DNA from 3 places in the Providencia sp. Marseille-Q8014 genome. Region 3 is predicted to be linked to each of the others. Evidence: predicted binding sites of a transcription regulator. Region 3 holds the regulator's gene; each other region holds the start of a gene.

Region 1 (4,585 bases), 330 kb from region 3:
AGCAGGCCTCTGAAACGTGGGATAGCGCGGTGAAAACGGCAGATATAGCAGGAAAAGACACCAGTGAAGCGATTTCTAGTGGTGTGAATAGTGCCGATAACTACATGGATGACTCCTCTATCACTGCTCAGGTCAAAAGTAAGCTACTGACAACCAGTGGCATAGACAGTAATTCTATTTCAGTGAAAACCGTCAAAGGGGTTGTTTACCTTTCTGGTTTTGTCAAATCCGCTGACCAGATTGATAAGGTTGTACAAGTCGTATCAAGGGTTAATGGTGTAAAATCGGTACAAAACGGTTTAGTCGTAGCAAATTAATGGATATATAATTGGCGTAAATCACTCAAATAGTCGTCTATTGAGTTCATTAATCCGCTAACATTATTCGCTAATAGTCGAAAACTGGATCTCTTGGTGAGGTTCAGTTTTTGTATTATTGATAAGTATAAATTGATTTAATTAGCGATAGTGCCGAAGTGTATTGCAGTATTGGGATGCAGAGAGGATCTGTCAGGAGACATATATGGGAAAACATGTATCAGTGACACTTGGCAGCATTGAACCTTTAGCTTTTTACGATGAACTCAATAAAGGTAAGACTGCCCTTATTTGTGAGGGAGGCGGTCAACGTGGTATTTTCACCGCAGGTGTATTGGATGAGTTCTTAAAAACAGGCTTTAATCCATTTGATATCATGATTGGTACTTCGGCAGGGGCGCAAAACCTTTCTGCGTATATTTGTGGTCAATATGGCTACGCTCGGCGGGTTATTACCCGTTATACAACAAGCCCACTCTTTTTTAATCCCTTACGTTTTATTCGAGGTGGTCATCTTATTGATTTAGATTGGCTGGTTGAAAGCACCTCGAAAGAGCTTCCATTACAGATCAAATCTGGGATTGAATTGATGGAAGCGGGGCGCGAATTCTATATGGGAGCCAGCCGTAGTGATGACTTTGAAGCCGAATTTTTGAAACCTAACGCTGATACATGGTTAGATATCATTCGAGCTTCTAGTGCTATTCCGGGTTTTTATCGGATGGGCGTCGAATTTGAAGGCACTCTCTATCATGATGGAGGGATTAGTGCGGCGATCCCTGTTGAAGAAGCATACCGTCGTGGCGCTGATACGATTGTGGTGATCCGTACTGTTCCTTCTCAGATGTATTTTACCCCCGAATGGGTGAAGAGAATGACGCGTTGGCTGGAGGGTGAAAAATATGGCTTACAGCGAATGGCTGCTATGCTAAAAGTTCATCTAAAAAGCTATCGCCGAACACAGGAGTTTATTGAAAACCCACCGGGAGACTTACAGATTTTTGAAATCTATCCTTCCACGCCACTAAAAAGTAGTGCATTAGGGAGCCGGTTGTCAGCGCTTAATCAGGACTATCATTTAGGGCGTCGCTGTGGGCGCTACTTTATTGCTGCATTAGGCCATTGCTTTACAATGAATAACAATGGATTAAATCGCTTTAGCTTTGAAAGTGCCGCCCATGAAGAAATACAGATTGCAGAAGATTACGCGGAAGCGATCTTTGATGCTAAACATGATGTTGAGTTAGTTGCTCAACGTAAAGCCAAAAAGGCAACGGATACGGCACAGGCGATGATGACGGGAGCCATGATGGCTGCAAACGAGGAGTCGGAGCAACCGCTGAATAAAAAAAATGACTAACCGATTTATTGATACCCATTGCCACTTTGATTTTCCACCTTTTGTTGGTGCGATTGATGAAAGCCTCTGCTTAGCGGAAAAGGCAGGGGTTACGGATATTATTATTCCGGCGGTCAGTGTTGATAATTTTGAGCGAGTTTGGCATTTAGCTCAGCGATACTCACAGCTGCATGCGGCTATTGGCTTTCATCCTCTGTACTTGAATCTCTTTCAAGAACAACATATGGAGACAATGATAGGTTATTTACAACAGAATCATGCTAAGTGTGTTGCTGTTGGCGAGATTGGTCTTGATCTCTATATGCAAGAACCGTTGTTTGATTTACAGCAGCAAGTGTTAATCGCCCAACTAAAATTAGCTAAGCAGTTTGATCTGCCGGTCATCTTACATTCGCGTAAAAGTCATGACCCGCTGGCTGCATTGTTACGTCGCTACCCTGTACCTGCATGCGGTGTTATTCATGGTTTTGCAGGCAGCCTATCACAAGCTCAAGCATTTATTAAATTAGGCTATTTCATTGGTGTTGGCGGTACCATTACTTATGAAAGAGCAAATAAAACACGTCAAGCGATCGCCAAATTACCCCTAACCTCATTGGTATTTGAAACCGATGCCCCAGATATGCCTGTGTCTGGCTTTCAAGGTGAGCCAAATCGTCCTGAGCGTATTCAACAGATTTTTCAGTCGTTATGTGAACTACGCCACGAAAGTCCCGATGAAATTGCGCAGCAACTTTACATAAATAGCCTATCATTATTTAATCTGTTCAAATAAAAGCCAGATGCATTCACTGTTTTTATGAGAGGTGGGTTTTATATGGCTAGCTTATTCCCTGCATTTTTTCACCTCATTATTCTCTCTTTTTGTGCTTTTCAGATTATGTCGATAACTAAATGTGATTTCAATCACAAGAATTGAATTTTTGTTACTTATTACACTATGTATTTGTGACGAAGATTGCGGGTTCTTGGAAGGGACTAGGTATAATCATCGCACAAAGAGTCAAGGGAACTTACCAGTTTCCTTTCTACATCAATCTAGCATTAAGTGAACAGGGATACTTCCATGCAACTCATTATGAGTCTGGTTGGGATGGCAGTACTGATTGGTATTGCCGTACTATTCTCCAGCAATCGTCGAGCGATTAAACTCCGTACTGTTGGCGGGGCTTTTCTTATACAGATCGCTATCGGTGCATTTGTACTTTATGTACCAGCAGGTCGTCGCGTATTACAAGGGATGTCAGATGGCGTTTCTAAAGTTATTAGTTACGGCCAAGATGGCATGAATTTTATTTTTGGCGGCCTTGTTTCCGACAAAATGTTTGAACTGTTTGGCGGTGGTGGATTTGTTTTCGCTTTACGTGTTCTGCCAATCATTGTGTTCTTCTCTTCATTGATCGCGGTTCTTTATTACCTCGGTATTATGCAACTAGTCATCAAAGTATTGGGTGGCGGCTTGCAAAAAGTGCTTGGTACCTCCAGAACGGAATCTTTATCTGCTACAGCGAATATCTTTGTTGGGCAGACTGAGGCACCATTAGTTGTACGTCCTTATATCTCGACCATGACCAATTCTGAATTATTTGCGGTTATGTGTGGTGGTTTGGCTTCTGTAGCAGGCTCTGTATTGGCCGGTTATGCGCAAATGGGTGTTCCAATGGAATACTTGATTGCTGCATCGTTTATGGCGGCTCCGGGAGGATTACTGTTCGCTAAATTGCTTGTACCCGAAACTGAGGAAGTGCGTGATAACGTTAATGCGACAGAGTTGGTTGCTGAAGATGAGCGCCCAGCAAACCTGATCGATGCAGCTGCTTCAGGTGCTGCTTCGGGGATGCAATTAGCCTTGAACGTAGGTGCAATGTTATTGGCATTTATCGCCTTGATCGCTCTAATTAACGGTATTTTAGGCGGTGTTGGTGGCTTGTTCCATTATCCACAACTTTCTTTGGAATTAATTCTGGGATGGGTATTTGCGCCGATAGCTTATTTGATTGGTGTGCCATGGAGTGAAGCAACAGTTGCCGGTTCGTTTATTGGTCAAAAAGTGGTTGTTAACGAATTTGTTGCCTTTATGAATTTCGGTGAATACATGAAACCGGATGCAGATGTTCTTGCGGCAGGCAAACAGGTACTTTCCGATCATACTAAAGCGATCATTTCATTTGCACTGTGTGGTTTTGCTAACTTATCTTCGGTGGCTATTTTACTTGGTGGTTTAGGTGGTATGGCACCAAATCGTCGTAGTGATGTCGCTCGTTTAGGAATGAAAGCTGTTCTGGCGGGTACGCTCTCTAACTTAATGAGTGCGACTATTGCGGGCTTCTTCTTAACACTTGCAATAATTTAATCTCTCGTTTTTTGAGGAAGGGCAAATGCCCTTTCTCTTTCATTATTTTCAGTTATATTCTTTCTTCTTTTTATTTCATACCGTCAATTTTGAACTACGCTTAATCAAGTGTATTGATGGCATTGGAAGGCTAAAAAAGACATAAAAAAGCCATTTGAGAGAATAAAACTGAGACTAAATAGCGTATAATTGCGATATTGTTCACATATTTGTATTTAACAATGTAACGTTCAGGCAATTAATGTGATTTGTAGCACACAAAATAGCCGAGTTCCATGGTCAAATAGCGATAAATTAGCTGCTATGGACTGCTAGTTCTCAGAGTGAATGTGCTCTAGGGTATTGTGCGGTGAGAAGGAATTCAGCTGCTACATTCGGGTTTTCGAGTAGCATCTTTAAGGAACCAAGCCCGCTCGCCAACAAAGAACGTGTTGTTCTGACAGAATTCACAACGTTGGAGAGTTTTTTATGACTGATTTAACTGCTGCTGCGCAACGCGCGCTGAATCTGATGGATTTAACCACCCTCAATGATGACGATACCGATGAAAAAGTG
Region 2 (4,585 bases), 1.7 Mb from region 3:
GTCCGTTGGTGGCGAAGTTATTGAATCACCACGTAATGAAACTGAACAATGGTTGATGAATACGGTGAGCCGTCAGGCACAGCAAGTCGGTATTCAAATGCCACAAGTTGCTATTTATCATGCTCCTGATATTAATGCATTTGCAACAGGTGCTCGCCGTGACGCATCGCTGGTAGCGGTAAGCACTGGGTTGTTAGAAAATATGAGCCGTGATGAAGCAGAGGCTGTTATTGCGCATGAGATCAGCCATATTGCTAATGGTGACATGGTCACAATGACGTTGTTACAAGGTGTTGTAAACACGTTTGTTATCTTTATTTCACGTATTATTGCTCAGTTTGTTTCTGGTTTTATGTCGAGCAACGATGAAGAAAGTGAAAGCAGTAATGGTAACCCAATGGTTTACTTTGCTGTCTCGATGGTATTAGAAATCGTATTCGGTATTTTAGCGAGTATTATCACCATGTGGTTCTCGCGCTATCGTGAATTCCATGCGGATGCAGGCTCTGCAAAACTCGTTGGTAAAGAAAAAATGATTGCAGCATTACAGCGTTTGAAAACGAGCTATGAGCCACAAGAAGAAGGGCGTTTAATGGCATTCTGTATTAATGGCCGTGGTAAAGCATTCAATGAACTGTTCTTGTCGCACCCTCCATTGGATAAACGTATTGAAGCACTACGTTCAGGTGAATACTTAAAATAGTCGAAGAGTCGCAATGATATAATTGATGCTCTAAATTAGACAGAAGCCCGCGTTGAATTAATCACCGCGGGCTTTTTATTTGAAAATAAAAAATTAGTTACAGGCATTAATTTAATATAAATCAAAATAGTGTATTCTCTAAGTGAAATAGCGTAGTTTTTCTTAGGCTGTAAATCGATGAATAGTCTATGATGGATACGGGTAATAGGCCAATAGGCTTTAATAGTGAATGAGTTATAAGGATAGAAAATGGATATACTTGTGAAAACGCTGGTATTTGGTAATGAATTTGCGACAGTTGAAAACCCAGCTCGTTTAGTGCCATTTAAATTTGAAATCTATCAATCTCCAAATGGTTTTTATCATCGTATGTATAAAGAAGTTGGTATGTCTGGTGCCAATTTAGGGCAAAATTTTAAAGTATGGGCCTTTGAAGAACAAAGGGCACAGGATAATAAAACTGCCGACATGACATTAGAGAGCTATATTCAGCATTGCCAAGATATTTATGATGGGAAAGTAAAAGCCTAATTTTAAGCAAAAAAAAGCCCCCTTCATAGGGATCTGAAGGGGGAGCTAAATGAATAAAGAATGGTTTAATTCGAGATCAAAGATAAGCGATTTCAATAAATGATATTTAGTTATTTGTGCAGTTTTAAGTGTAATTGAAAAATTAACGCCCTTAAATAGCACTAATCGTTAAAATAATCTATTGGCGATACCCTGCTTTTATTTGATCTAATGTATTTCGATAAATTTCAGCTTGTTTTTCATCTTCCATTGATGCAATTTCACGCTCCATTTTAATTAAAATTTTACCTGCATCTGCTTGACCAATTGCTTTTAACATATGAGCCAGCAGATTTTTAATACAAGTCACTTCTGCCGCGAGTTCATTAACATCAGGCTGAGTAGGAAAATGTGTTTTCATCAAAAAGCGTCCTTTTAAGAAAGATAAATTTGCTAATATTCTATCATAGAAAGTTTATCCAATGTGCCATCAATGAATGGCTTAATATGAATTATTCAAATTAAGAAGAGATAATTTACGTCATCGCGCTGTACGAAAATTTAAGGAGTGCCAATTATGTTAACGATAGAAGAAAAACAGTGGCTAGCAGAACAGTTTCCAATATTCGTACAACCAAGACCAGAACAAAGTCATAAAGGCACTTTTGGAACGCTAAATATTATAGGTGGCTGTGTTGGTATGACGGGAGCTTGTGTATTGGCAGGGGTCGCTGCGCTTAAAAGCGGTTGTGGTAAAGTCATCATTGGGTTGAATCAGCAGCCACAGGCATTACACTTAGTGGAACAGGCTCCTGAGTTAATGTTACGCCAAGCGAGTCATGTTATGGATGGTGAAACCCCAACGGCTTGGGTCATAGGGTGTGGCTTAGGGACTGCTCACGAGGCGAAAATGTTGCTAGACGGTTCTTTACGTCTTATAGCGCAAAATCAGCGCGTTTTAATCGATGCTGACGGTCTCAATCTATTGGCACAACGCCCTGAAGCTGTAAAACTCTCGTCAGAAACAGTCATCACACCACACCCTAAAGAAGCGTCTAAACTACTACAAACAACGGTCGCACAAATCCAATTAGATAGGCATTTTTCTGCGCAACAGCTCAGTCAACGATTCGGTTGTTGGGTGGTGTTGAAAGGACACCATACGATCATTGCAGCTCCGGATAATCAAACATGGTGTAATGAAACGGGGAACAGTGGTTTAGCGACAGCAGGTAGCGGCGATGTATTATCAGGAATTATTGGTAGCTTACTGGCACAAAAGCTGCCAATAGAACAAGCCGTACGGGCAGGCGTTTGGTTACATGGTAAAGCCGCAGATGTATTGGTACAAAAAGGTATCGGTCCTATTGGCCTAACCGCTCACGAAATTATTGATGAGGCTAGAACGATAAGAAATAGAGCCATTATTTATTGATGGTTTGATATTGAGCGGCTTTAACTGCGGTGAAAAAATGTGATACAATTCACACAAAATCGATTGCTTCTTATTATGTCAGCGAAGCAATATCAAATTTCAGCTAACTCATGACTTCTGGTTTTTAACCAATCACTTTGTGATTGGGGGATGAGTATTTGCTGATACCAACAAAGGCGTAAGCAAGACAATGACACAGGTTTCTAGAAAAACAGCTTGGATCCGAGTTGTGGCACTAGCAGTCGCCGCATTTGTTTTCAATACTACAGAATTTGTTCCCGTCGCATTATTGAGTGACATTGCTGCAAGTTTTGATATGACAGTTGCGCATACAGGGCTAATGATCACTATTTATGCTTGGGTAGTCGCAATAATGTCATTACCCTTGATGCTACTAACCAGTAAGATAGAACGTCGCAAGTTATTAGCATTACTGTTTATTGTGTTTGTGCTTAGCCATATTCTTTCCGGTTTTGCTTGGAATTTCGATGTATTAATCATTGCTCGGGTTGGTATCGCTCTATCACATGCGGTGTTTTGGTCAATTACCGCGTCTTTGGCAATCCGTGTCGCACCAGCAGGTAAAAAAGCGCAAGCATTAGGCTTACTCGCAACTGGTACGGCATTAGCGACAGTTTTAGGACTGCCAATTGGCCGTGTGATTGGACAATTATTAGGTTGGCGAGTCACTTTCTTATGTATCGGTGCTATCGCATTGTTGACGATGATTGCGCTAATTCGCTTCTTACCTAGGTTACCAAGCGAACATTCAGGCTCATTAAAAAGTTTACCTGTGATTTTTAAACGTCCTGCATTAGTGGGGTTATTTGCATTAACCGTTATCGTTGTGACGGCACACTTTGCCGCTTACAGCTATATTGAGCCATTTGTTCGTGAAATAGCACAACAAAGTCAGAATTTTGCAACGTTATTGCTTCTTATTTTTGGTGCAGCAGGCATTGTCGGCAGTGTGATATTTAGTCGTTACAGTCATAAATATACATTATCCTTTTTACCAATTGCGATAGCGGTATTAACAATTAGCTTATTATTATTGATGCCAGTGAGTGGCCACGTTAGCTGGCTGGTTCTATTAAGCCTATTCTGGGGAATTGCAATCATGTGTGTAGGCCTAGGTATGCAGGTCAAAGTGATTGATTTAGCGCCTGATGCAACAGATTTAGCGATGGCAATTTACTCTGGGATCTTTAACATTGGCATCGGTGGTGGCGCCTTATTAGGCAATCAAATTATTGTTCATATGGGAATGACGAATATTGGTTATGTAGGGGCCATATTTGGATTGATTTCATTAGTGTGGTGCATTTTTATTTTTAGGCGTTATAAAGGCTCATTTAACGAACAGCTGCAAGCATCCACTGCGTTACACTAAATTTCCGACGAAAAAGTGAAAAAGCCATAATAGAATTATTTCTATTGTGGCTTTTTTTATGTGAGGGTGCGTTACAGGGATCGCGAACTATGCTAAATTCGCTACTATTTTAATAAGTTCAAAGAGTAAGGATGAGCGGATGAAAGGGCTAGGTTTTTTATTGATGTCTATTATCGCAGAGGTGATAGCAACAACGACATTAAAAGCATCCGATGGTTTTAGTCGTTTTTGGCCGTCCTTGATTGTGGTGATTGGCTATGCCGTTTCTTTTTGGGGGCTATCACAGGTTGTTAAGTTAATACCTTTAGGGATCGCATATGCCATTTGGTCGGGTTTAGGTATCGTATTGGTGTCTATCGCGGCGATATTTATTTATCAGCAGAAGCTCGATTTACCAGCAATTATTGGTATGCTATTAATTATCGTTGGTGTGTTGGTCATTAATCTGTTTTCTAAAAGCAGTGTTCACTGATTCAGGGAGCAGAAATCATCATAAGCGGAGTATAGAATGAATAGAAAAATCAGTAACCTGCTTAATTCTACT
Region 3 (4,585 bases):
TGGCTTTGGACCAAAACCCGCTGATATTATTCATGTGCCATTTAATGACCTTGATGCGGTCAAAGCGGTCATTGATGAAAATACATGTGCGGTCGTATTGGAACCTGTACAAGGGGAAGGGGGCGTCACTGCTGCAACGCAAGCGTTTATACAAGGCGTACGTCAGTTATGCGATGATAATAAGGCTCTATTGGTCTTTGATGAAGTGCAAAGTGGTATGGGGCGTACTGGTAAGTTATTCTCTTATATGGATTATGGTGTGGCACCCGATATTCTGACCACTGCGAAAGCTCTTGGTGGCGGTTTTCCTATTAGTGCGATGCTGACCACCCATGAAATAGCGCAAGAAATGGGGCTTGGTACACACGGTACGACTTATGGTGGAAATCCGTTAGCTTGTGCTGTCGGTAATGCGGCGTTTGATATTATCAATACACCAAAAGTGTTGGATGGTGTCATCAAGCGACATGAGCTATTTGTTTCCCACTTGAATAAGCTCAATGAAAAATATGATATTTTTGCTGAGATCAGAGGGAAAGGGTTATTAATTGGTGCAGAATTGAAAAACCAACTCAATCATCGTTCGAAAGAGATTTTACAGGCGTGTGCCATTGAGGGATTAATGATGCTCAATGCTGGGCCAAATGTATTACGCTTTACTCCATCATTAATTATTTCTGAGGAAGAAATTAATAGTGGTATGAAAAAATTAGAAACAGTGATTGAAAACGTATTAAAAAATAAATAAATGTCTTTTACTCAAAGAGGTATTAACCTCTTTGAGTTTTTAACCATTGATGAGTAGATTAGATCATTATCTTTTTTTGTATAACCTTTCTACTGACGCCTGCTGTTCCTCTAATGTCGCAAATGTTTTTCGAATAATAACAGGAGCATTTTGAGCATTATTTGGAGTAATCGTTTTTTTTATTTTACGAGAACTTTGCGTGCTTATATTTTTTGTGTGATTAATGCGGTTTCCCTTATTTTGTATTTGTTGGGGATCTGCCTTGTTGTGAGTTTCAGAAACGCAAGGGGATAATGCTATTTCAGTCAGACCTCTTTTAACTTGCCCATTTATAATGACGCGTCCAGTGCCTTGATAATGAGAAGAGATGACATGAGCGGTCTGATGAATTGACTGTTCCTTTTTCGGTGGATTGAGTTCCTTAGTCGTGGTGGCTATTTTGAGGGGAATGCGACTTCCTTTTTGATATGAAATTGGTTTCGGTTGAGTGAAGTGTTTAATAATGGTGTCTTTCTCGGATTGAGTTTGTTCTTTTTTATCCATATACCAAACTAAATCCAGTTCTGAATAGTTTGTACCAATAAGGCTTGCATTGAGTTCTGATTTTTTCAGGTAGAGCATTGAGCGATCTTTTAGAGATTCAGCAGAATAGCGATTAGCCTCTAATTTATCTAACACGTGATGACATTTAGATTTCAACTGCTCAAGTTTTTGTTGAAGATGACATTCAGACGTCGGTCTCTTCACATTTAATGGGGAGGTTGATTGGTTATCACAGATATGACGCTCATTTGTTTTAATCGTATTTTTTGACATGCTTGGTTTTAATGAATAGGAAAAGGGTAACGATAATGAGGGTAAAGAAGGGAGCTGGCTCTTATTGAGAATATTGGCGGTATTGATTGCTACATCGATTTTAGTTTGCTGTACCTGACATGCGTTATCATCGTATTTTACGGGTGTCGATAAGGTGATTGAGGTTGGCTTAGTGCTATGTATTTCGTTAAGAAACTTATACTTTGCTTCTAGATTATTTCTTTTTATACGACATGATTCAGCGATTGTTTCAGTTGTCAGATTGCCACGTTTGAGCATCTCTGCATGAGCCGCTACTGTTTGGTTGATATATTTTACGGATGGGTGATGTTGACTTGTTTTCATTTTAATAAAACCTTTAAATAATAGTATATTAATTATTCTAGATTTTATTTTTTAGTGGATATGAATAATATAAAATAACGATACTTATGCTATTTGCTGGTTTTGTGGTGATATCGAAGGAAAATGGCTCTATATCAAAGATATAAAGCCATTATGCAATTGAGGTCAGACGAATTATAGGTTTATCGAGTACCGTACACCACGATAGTTTTACCATGCGCGGAGATAAGGTTTTGGTCTTCTAGCATTTTTAAGATGCGACCAACCGTTTCGCGGGAACAACCGACAATTTGGCCAATCTCTTGGCGTGTGATCTTAATTTGCATTCCATCTGGATGCGTCATCGCATCGGGTTGTTTCGCTAAATTAAGTAGCGTTTGAGCAATACGGCCTGTGACATCAAGGAAAGCCAGATTACCGACTTTTTCTGATGTGGTTTGTAGGCGGCTTGCCATTTGCGCGGAAAGGCGCATAAGGATATCAGGGTTAACCTGAATAAGCTGACGAAATTTTTTATAAGAAATTTCAGCGACTTCGCAGGCACTTTTTGCTCTGACCCAAGCTGAACGTTCTTGCCCTTCTTCAAATAACCCTAGTTCACCAATGAAGTCTCCCTGATTTAAATAGGAGAGGATCATTTCTTTGCCTTCTTCATCTTTGATTAAAACAGCCACTGAGCCTTTAACGATATAGTAAAGGGTTTCTGCTTTTTCACCCTGATGGATCAGAGTGCTCTTGGATGGATATTTATGAATATGGCAGTGTGACAAAAACCATTCAAGAGTAGGGTCTGTTTGTGGCTTGCCGAGAACCATTAGCGTTATCCTCTGTATGTTAATACAGCCATTCGGTTAATCGTCACCAGAATAGCTGGTTTTTTAAAGTCACTAGCTTAGCATATTAATTCGCATTATAGAGCAAGTTAATACCAACACTATAATATAATCAATTGAAACCTTGAGTTTTGATCTTAACCCTATCAGGTGGAACTTTGTTTGTAACATATTAAACTCAGAAAGTCTTGTTTTTATCGATTCAGCATCATAAAGCGCCTATTTGATTGAAAGGGTTTATGTAACAATGTAATCTTTTAGATAAACTTTTTCCTAGGGGAATAAAATATGGAAGCAAGAGTTAAATGGGTTGAAGGGCTCTCTTTTTTAGGCGAATCAGCTTCAGGTCATCAAGTTATGATGGACGGTAATTCCGGTGATAAAGCGCCTAGCCCAATGGAAATGGTCTTGATGGCTGCGGGCGGTTGTAGTGCTGTTGATGTTGTTTCTATTTTACAAAAAGGCCGTAATGACGTGAGGGGTTGTGAAGTTAAATTAACGTCACAGCGTAGGGATGAAGCACCTCGTTATTTTACCCATATTAATTTGCACTTTATTGTAACGGGAACGGATTTAACGGAAAAAACGGTTGAACGCGCTGTTCAGCTTTCTGCTGAAAAATATTGCTCGGTCTCATTAATGTTAGAAAAAGCCGTCACTGTTACCCACAGTTTTGAAATCAAAAACCAATAATTTATTTATTAATTATATAAATTTTTTAATTTATGATGCTTATTTTAAATAATAATAAGCATCATTTATTATTAATCATGTTTTCTTTTTATGAGTTTTTCGACCAACGGTGTCATGATTAACTCCATCGCTAATCCTAATTTTCCACCTGGTACAACGATAGTGTTCATTGCGGATATAAAAGAACCATTTAACATCGACAATAAATAAGGGAAGTCGATCTGTTCTAGCCCCCTAAAACGAATGACAATGAAACTTTCATCTTGTGAAGGAATCGCTTTAGCGGAAAATGGATTGGATGTATCGACAGTCGGTACACGTTGGAAATTAATATGGGTACGTGAAAATTGAGGGGTAATATAATTAATATAGTCACCCATTGAACGTACGACGGAATCCATGACGGCTTCTCGTGAATGCCCCCGTTCTGTTGTATCGCGGATCAATTTTTGGATCCATTCAAGGTTAACGATTGGAACCACACCCACTAATAAATCGACGTACTGTGCGACATCGTTTTCAGGCGTGACGACACCGCCATGCAAGCCTTCATAGAATAAAACATCACTATTTGCAGGTAAGGGTTCCCACGGTGTGAATGTGCCAGGCTGAAGCCCATAGGGTACAGCTTCATCATAGGTATGAAGGTATTTACGTGATTGACCTCCACCCTGTAAGCTGTAATCTAATAAGGTCTGTTCTAACAATGAAAAATCATTCGCTTCGGGACCAAAATAGCTGATGTGGCGGCCTTGTTCTCTTGCTTTGCGAATCGCCATATCCATTTCTGGACGCGTATAACGGTGGAAACTATCCCCTTCTAATGTTGCCGCTTGGATATTTAACTGATGGAATATTTTACGAAATGCTAAGCTTGTGGAGGTGGTTCCGGCACCACTAGAACCAGTAATTGCAATAATTGGGTGCTTTTTTGACATCATGGACTCCCTGTGCTGCGTTTGCGTCCATGCTTATTAAAATCATGAGCGAAACGGGTTTACGGGCGAAACTGACTTTTTGGCATAAAATTAACAGATTCATGTAATTCTGACCAGACTAGCACAATTTCTCCTGAAACTAACAGCCGTTTTACGTCGTCTACCTTTTGTTGTAACGACTTTTCATGTTCACCATAATCTGTTCCTTCACG

The links. The regulator CRP, encoded in region 3, controls carbon source genes, mostly activating them, when cyclic AMP is high. The targets are predictions, from matches to a motif close to ATGTGANNNNNNTCACAT.
Region 1: the regulator CRP is predicted to act here: its motif matches at 2,572-2,589, upstream of ACWPW6_RS03035 (NupC/NupG family nucleoside CNT transporter).
Region 2: the regulator CRP is predicted to act here: its motif matches at 2,686-2,703, upstream of ACWPW6_RS09075 (sugar transporter).

The regions. Positions count from the first base shown of each region.
Region 1 is NZ_CBCOPT010000001.1:704,550-709,134, forward strand. Features, by position in the region: gene ACWPW6_RS03020 (BON domain-containing protein) at 1-317, shown strand, start outside; gene ACWPW6_RS03025 (patatin-like phospholipase family protein) at 523-1,677, shown strand; gene ACWPW6_RS03030 (TatD family hydrolase) at 1,670-2,452, shown strand; gene ACWPW6_RS03035 (NupC/NupG family nucleoside CNT transporter) at 2,756-4,030, shown strand; gene deoC (deoxyribose-phosphate aldolase) at 4,499-4,585, shown strand, end outside.
Region 2 is NZ_CBCOPT010000001.1:2,067,309-2,071,893, forward strand. Features, by position in the region: gene htpX (protease HtpX) at 1-703, shown strand, start outside; gene ACWPW6_RS09060 (hypothetical protein) at 953-1,234, shown strand; gene ACWPW6_RS09065 (DUF2594 family protein) at 1,413-1,634, opposite strand; gene ACWPW6_RS09070 (NAD(P)H-hydrate dehydratase) at 1,791-2,648, shown strand; gene ACWPW6_RS09075 (sugar transporter) at 2,839-4,041, shown strand; gene ACWPW6_RS09080 (SMR family transporter) at 4,181-4,513, shown strand; gene ACWPW6_RS09085 (DUF333 domain-containing protein) at 4,550-4,585, shown strand, end outside.
Region 3 is NZ_CBCOPT010000001.1:375,153-379,737, forward strand. Features, by position in the region: gene ACWPW6_RS01615 (aspartate aminotransferase family protein) at 1-748, shown strand, start outside; gene ACWPW6_RS01620 (hypothetical protein) at 815-1,909, opposite strand; gene crp (cAMP-activated global transcriptional regulator CRP) at 2,092-2,724, opposite strand; gene ACWPW6_RS01630 (OsmC family protein) at 3,031-3,435, shown strand; gene ACWPW6_RS01635 (phosphoribulokinase) at 3,507-4,373, opposite strand; gene ACWPW6_RS01640 (YheU family protein) at 4,433-4,585, opposite strand, start outside.